One region of the Psychrobacillus sp. FSL K6-2836 genome, then DNA from elsewhere that is predicted to be linked to it. Evidence: riboswitches for the same ligand, from Rfam matches in the RefSeq annotation. Region 1 holds a riboswitch; each other region holds the start of a gene.
What was found. Region 1 has a riboswitch for S-adenosylmethionine ahead of metK (methionine adenosyltransferase). Riboswitches for the same ligand answer to the same signal wherever they lie in the genome.
Positions count from the first base shown of each region.

Region 1 (2,272 bases):
TTCAACGCTGCAGCTTTATCTGTTTTTTCCCATGGTACATCAATGTCTGTTCGACCAAAGTGACCATAAGCAGCTGTTTGTTTGTATATTGGACGGCGAAGATCTAGCATTTTAATGATTCCTGCTGGACGTAAGTCGAATAGTTCGCGAATATATGAAACTAATTCAACTTCTTCTACCTTTCCAGTACCAAAAGTTTCTACAGCAATTGAAACAGGTTTAGCTACACCAATTGCATAAGCAAGTTGTACTTCACAACGATCTGCAAGGCCAGCAGCAACAATGTTTTTAGCAACATAACGTGCAGCATATGCAGCGGAACGGTCAACTTTTGTAGGATCTTTACCAGAGAATGCTCCTCCGCCATGACGAGCATAACCACCGTAAGTGTCTACGATAATTTTACGTCCTGTTAGACCTGCATCTCCTTGTGGTCCACCAATTACGAAGCGTCCAGTTGGATTGATAAAGTATTTTGTATTTTCATCTATTAAATTTGTAGGAACAATCGGATTGATCACTACTTCTTTAATATCTTTTTGAATTTGCTCTAAAGTAATTTCTGGATGATGTTGAGTAGAAATAACAATTGTATCGATACGAACAGGATTATTATTTTCATCATATTCTACTGTTACTTGAGTTTTTCCGTCCGGACGAAGATAGTCTAAAGTTTCGTCTTTACGAACTTGTGCCAATCGATGAGATAGTTTATGCGCTAAACTAATTGGTAGTGGCATAAGCTCTGGTGTTTCATTACAAGCATAACCGAACATTAAACCTTGGTCTCCTGCTCCAATTGCATCAATGTCAGAATCACTCATAGAGCCTTCTCTTGCTTCTAAAGCTTGGTCCACACCTTGCGCGATGTCAGGTGATTGTTCATCAATTGAAGTAAGCACAGCAGAAGTTTCTGCATCAAAGCCATACTTTGCACGTGTATAGCCAATTTCTTTAATAGTAGAACGAACTACTTTAGGGATATCTACGTAAGTAGATGTAGTAATTTCTCCAGCAACTAATACTAGTCCTGTCGTTACACTCGTTTCGCAAGCTACACGAGCATTTGGGTCTTCTGCTAAAATTGCATCTAGAATTGCATCAGAGATTTGATCACAGATTTTATCTGGATGCCCCTCTGTTACTGATTCTGATGTAAATAATCGACGTTGTGTCATAGATTATTCCTCCTATATCCTGCGAGATTTCTCTCAAGAATTGATACGGTACTCATTCCCATGTCAAGCCATTCAAAATGATTCATGCATTTTCATCACAAAATTTCTAATGTAATAATTATGCATTGAAGTTAACTTGAAGCCGTTTCGGACTTGGCACACAAGGATAAAGGGCGATGTTAAATAAAAAAACCCCTCACTCACGTATTTATACATGAGGAAAGGCATTAGTATCATAAGCACCTTTCACTCTTATCAAATCAAGGAATTTCACCTTGTCTCAGGTTTGGCACCTTTGTAATAATAAAAAAATTACAGGTTGCCGGGTTTCATAGGGCCTGACCCCTCCACCAGCTCGGGATAAGAGTATCCGTTCAATTTATCATCATACGTAAATATGTATTAGAAGTCAACTATTTTTTGTTTGTATTTTGTACACAAAAGAAAAAATTTAATTTGATTAGTATAGACTAATTACTTTAATGTGTTATACTATTTCACATATCTAGAAAACTTCCTCTTTTTTAGGGGAAATATAAAAAAAGGATGGTATATTCAAGATGAATTCAATTGATACTGTGAGTGAACTGAAAGAATTGTTAGCAGGAAATAACGTTAGCAGCCAATTGTCAGTGCCACAACTTGTGGAAAAAGCTACAACAAGAGGAGAAGCTGTTCTAACTTCTACTGGTGCAGTAAAAGCTGAAACAGGAAAATATACTGGCCGCTCTCCACAAGATAAGTATATAGTAGATGAAGCTATTTCAAAAGACAAAATCGATTGGGGTTCAGTAAACCAACCAATTTCTTCTGACGTTTTTGAAGCACTATATAAAAAAATGATTAACTTCTTAAACAAGCAAGATGAAATCTTCGAATTTAAAGGATATGCTGGAGCTGATAAAGAATCACGTTTGGGTATTCAAGTAATTAACGAATATGCTTGGCATAACCTCTTCGCTCATCAGCTATTTATCCGTCCAACACAAGAAGATCTTGCAACACATACAACAGATTTTACTATTCTTTCTGCACCTAATTTCAAGGCAGTTCCTGCTATAGATGGAACACGTTCAGAAACGTTTATCATTGTA
Region 1 covers NZ_JBBOOM010000001.1:3,634,757-3,637,028, reverse strand. The annotation lists gene metK (methionine adenosyltransferase) at 1-1,178, opposite strand, end outside; SAM riboswitch class I at 1,428-1,545, opposite strand; gene pckA (phosphoenolpyruvate carboxykinase (ATP)) at 1,739-2,272, shown strand, end outside.

Region 2 (2,272 bases), 3.5 Mb from region 1:
TACCGAAGTCGGTAACGTTTTCAAGTCCATTATTCGTCCCAGCTTGCTAATACAGAACCTTTAAACTCTTCTTCGATGAATTTTCTTACTTCTTCAGATTGATATGCTTTTACCAACTTTTGAATCGTTGGATCATCTTTGTTTTCCGCACGAACTACAATATAGTTCACATAAGGAGAGTTTGATGATTCAAGTAAAATAGAATCATCTTTTGGACTGATTCCAGCAGCCAGTGCAAAGTTTGTATTGATAGCAGCTGCATCTACTTCACTAAGTTGTTTTGGTATTTGAGCAGCTTCTAATTCAATGAATTCTAGGTTTTTTGGATTCTCTTCAATGTCATAAATACTAGCTGTCTCTCTTTTGTCTTCTTTAATTTTGATATAACCAGCTTCTTCTAAGATATATAAAGCACGAGCACCGTTTGTTGGGTCATTAGGTAAACCAAAAGTTGCACCGTCTGGCAGATCATCAATTGACTTGTATTTTTCTGAATATACACCCATCGGATTTAGTATTGTTTTTCCTACTGGTACTAAGTCAGTATTGTGATCCTCGTTAAACGTGTCTAGGAAAGGTTCGTGTTGATAGCTATTCGCATCTAAATCACCTTCTGATAATGCTGTGTTAGGTAGAATATAATCTGAGAATACTTGAAGTTTGACTTCTAATCCGTCTTTAGCTGCAACTTCTGCAGCCACTTCCACAATTTGTTCATGTGGTCCTGCAGTTACACCTACTACTATTTTGTCCTCGTTAATCGCTTTTGTTTGTGAATCTGCGTCGCTTCCACAAGCAGCAAGAGTACCAGTTAAAAGTACAGTTGATAACAATAGTCCTAATTTCTTCATTTTTCATTCCTCCGAATAATTATTAAGAACGTTGTATAAATATAAAAGCCTCTCTTCCATTAGAAAGAGAGGCGCAAATATACGTTTGTCCTCTCTTATCTATCAAAACAAAATGTTTTGCAGGATTTAGCACCTTTCCACATACTGTTAGTATGTGGATGGTTGCCGAGCTTCATCGGGCCAGTCCCTCAGCTACTCTTGATAAGAGATATCAGCTATTAAGTTTTCCAACAGTTCATAAAATATAATTTACTACATCAACTTATGAAAGTCAACACACTTTTTTTATTGTTGCATATAACATTCGAAATAGTTTATGTTTAATAACAATAAATAATTATACATTAGGAGTGTGTAAGCGTTGTCAAAAATTAGAGTAAATTTTGCGGTAGGACAGCTAGGGAAGGTTGTAGGTGCACGTTTGGTTTATGGAACTGACCTACTAGAAGGGATAGAGGAGTTGTGTAAAACAAATGGAATTAGTTCCGCTACTATTCTTAGCTGCTTTGGTAGTTTTCAAAGAAGTGGATTTGTTTATTTGATCCCAAACGAAGATTCGCCTATAGGTGTAGGCTACAATAATCTTATTGTAAAAGAGGGACCAATTGAATTTTTGCAAGGAACAGGGGTTGTATGCCAAAGAGATGGGCAGTTTGAAACACATTTTCACGGCTCGATATGTGACCAAAATGGTAATATTTTTGGTGGTCATTTTATAAAAGGCGAAAATCCTGTTATTACAGTAGACCTAGTATTAGCTGAAACTATGGAAATGGAGTTTCGAAGACAGTTTGACGAAGAAACAGGTGCGAATCAGTTTTACCCAGTAGAAACAAATAAAGAAACACCTAACCAGCTACTTAAGTGAATAAATGACAGAGACTGGGACAGAAGTAGAAATTTTATTGGATTAGGAGAAACCTTTACTAAATAATGGATAATTAATAAAATTGATTGAAATGGAGGGGCAACTCCTACTGGAATAGGGTGACGCTTGAGACTAAAGGCTCAGGCCGCGCCAGTGGAAAGCGTCCCTGGAATGGAAATCAATTTTGTGCACAGCAAAAAAACAGCATTTTTCTCACAGAGAAAAATGCTGTTTTGGGGTTCTGTCCCAGCCTCTTTTAAAATAAATTCAGTTTTCCAATACGTGTAATTGCTTCTTTCAAACGTTCTTCATCGACTAAAAGACCAACTCGAACATATCCTTCGCCGTAAGTACCAAATCCATTACCGGCAGCAACAGCTACGTCTGCTTCTTTCAAGAGTAAATCTGCAAAAGCTTCACTTGTATAATTATTGGGTACAGGTAACCATGCGAAGAAGGAACCTTTGGGTGCCTTTACCCGCCAGCCAATACTGTTGCAAGATTCGATTAGGGCATTTCTTCTACCTTCATATAAATTCACTAATTCTTCTAC
Region 2 covers NZ_JBBOOM010000001.1:179,805-182,076, reverse strand. The annotation lists gene MKY37_RS00965 (MetQ/NlpA family ABC transporter substrate-binding protein) at 30-851, opposite strand; SAM riboswitch class I at 944-1,059, opposite strand; gene MKY37_RS00960 (PPC domain-containing DNA-binding protein) at 1,213-1,719, shown strand; gene MKY37_RS00955 (pyridoxal phosphate-dependent aminotransferase) at 1,976-2,272, opposite strand, start outside.
Region 2: linked by a shared signal. The riboswitch ahead of MKY37_RS00965 (MetQ/NlpA family ABC transporter substrate-binding protein) and the one ahead of metK (methionine adenosyltransferase) in region 1 are both predicted to bind S-adenosylmethionine.

Region 3 (2,272 bases), 100 kb from region 1:
AATTTTAGCTTGATCAACTTGCCATTTGGATAAAGCTCTTTTAAATGTTGTATTGTTTGTAAGGCTTTAGCTGAATCATTGACCTGTGAAACAAAACGCTTCGTTATAGGTTGTTGTGGATTTTGGAATACATCTAAAACTGCGCCTTCTTCTACCACATGCCCTTTTTCCATTACTGCAACGCGACCACATATTTTTTGTATGACCTGCATCTCATGGGTTATCAGTACAATAGTAAGACCTAACTTTTCGTTAATACTAACTAATAAATCCAAAATAGAATCCGTAGTTTCAGGGTCTAGCGCCGAGGTTGCTTCATCACAAAGAAGGACTTCTGGACGATTTGCTAGTGCACGTGCAATTCCGACACGTTGTTTTTGACCGCCTGATAATTGAGAAGGATAATAATGTCCACGTCCCTCAAGGCCTACAAGCTCAATAAGCTCGTTAACCCGTGTAGCACGTTGATCTTTTGGAACACCAGCTATTTCTAAGGGAAAAGCAATATTTTCTGCAACCGTTCTGGACCATAACAGATTAAAATGTTGGAAAATCATGCTTACCTTTTGTCTTACTTGACGAAGCTTCACTTCATTTATCTTTGTAATATCTTGATTGTTCACGATAATTTGTCCAGAAGTTGGTTTTTCTAATCCATTTAATAAGCGAATAAGTGTACTTTTACCTGCACCACTATAGCCAATGATGCCAAAGATTTCGCCTTTCTTTATGTCAAGATTCACCTCTTCAACTGCAACGATCGTACCCTGTTTCGTACTAAATTTTTTCGAAATATTATTTAAATTAATCACGCGAATCTTGCCACCTTTCTATGAAACACTTTATTACCTATTTATCACTAAGTAATGTTGTATGAATTTTTATATCCAGCATTTTAATGCTACTTATCGTGCCAAACAGTTACTATATAAATACATATACTTCCCATTTCGATCTAAAAAAACCCTCCTGCAAAAGAGCAGAAGGGCTTTAAGTTATCCATTTTAATAACATTCATCCATTCTCTCATTTCCCAAAGCATTTGCTTTGCGTGATTTGGCACCATTTCATTTACATGACGGTTGCCGGGCTTCATAGGGCACTTCCCTCCACCTCTCTTAATAAGAGTATTACTATTTAATTTGTCGGTATATCGTATATTATCACACGACTACTTGCTCGTCAATACTTTTTATAGAGTCTAATATAAATGGAACAGATTGAAAGGCATATATTTTTTTATATACCGCATCACCTTTAGCTATTAACAGACAAGGCACACTTTCAATATGATAATCCATTGCAAAATTCTCTAAGTAATTAATATTTGCTTGGCCAATCGAAAAAGGCTTCATCTCTTGTACAACTTGCATCATTTTACTAGCAACTTGGCATGTTCCACATAAAGGTGTATAAATATAAAACATCGTAAGCTTACCGCTTTTTTTATGACTATTCCACTGTTCAAGTGTCCATTCATTCACATTACATCATCCTAAAGTAAATATTCTCTCTTCACTTTTATATTAACACTTTTTAATATGGAAGCCAAAACTTTGAACGGAGTAGTCGCAACTTCGCAGTACATTGGGTTGGTGTATAGATGAATCGCCTCTGGGTATTCCTTCCTCACAACTGACCGAATTTGCTCTCCGGATTTATCTGCATCTAAAAACGCATATATAGGTATACCGTCATAAGGACTTAAAATTTCTTCAAGCTTTACATTTGATATCGTTCCATTTGTACAAATAATTTCTGTTGATTCGTCAAGAAGTTTTAAAAGCTTTAGTTTATCTGATCTTCCCTCAACGAGAATTATTTTTTCACTAAAGACAATAGCCATCAGCTTCTCTCCTAACTACGCCCTTTCCAATATTATATGAAAAAAACGCCGATAATAAGCGGCGTTTTCATAATTATTCTGAAATTAATTCTTCGTATTTTTCTGGAGATAGTAAACCATCCACTTCCGTTAAATCAGCTGGCTCGATAACAATCATCCATGCATTTTCATAAGGGGATTCATTTACATATTCAGGGCTATCTTCTAATTCTGTATTTACCTCTACAACTTTCCCGCTAATTGGTGCATACAGTTCAGATACGGTTTTTACAGACTCTACACTACCAAATGGATCTCCTGCTTTGATCTCATCTCCAACTTGTGGAAGTTCGACAAACACGATATCTCCAAGTTCAGATTGTGCAAATTCAGTAATACCGATACGGACATTTCCGCCTTCAGTCTTTACCCATTCATGTTCTGCTG
Region 3 covers NZ_JBBOOM010000001.1:3,531,748-3,534,019, reverse strand. The annotation lists gene MKY37_RS16985 (methionine ABC transporter ATP-binding protein) at 1-812, opposite strand, end outside; SAM riboswitch class I at 1,024-1,128, opposite strand; gene MKY37_RS16980 (thioredoxin family protein) at 1,164-1,484, opposite strand; gene MKY37_RS16975 (toprim domain-containing protein) at 1,496-1,846, opposite strand; gene gcvH (glycine cleavage system protein GcvH) at 1,920-2,272, opposite strand, start outside.
Region 3: linked by a shared signal. The riboswitch ahead of MKY37_RS16985 (methionine ABC transporter ATP-binding protein) and the one ahead of metK (methionine adenosyltransferase) in region 1 are both predicted to bind S-adenosylmethionine.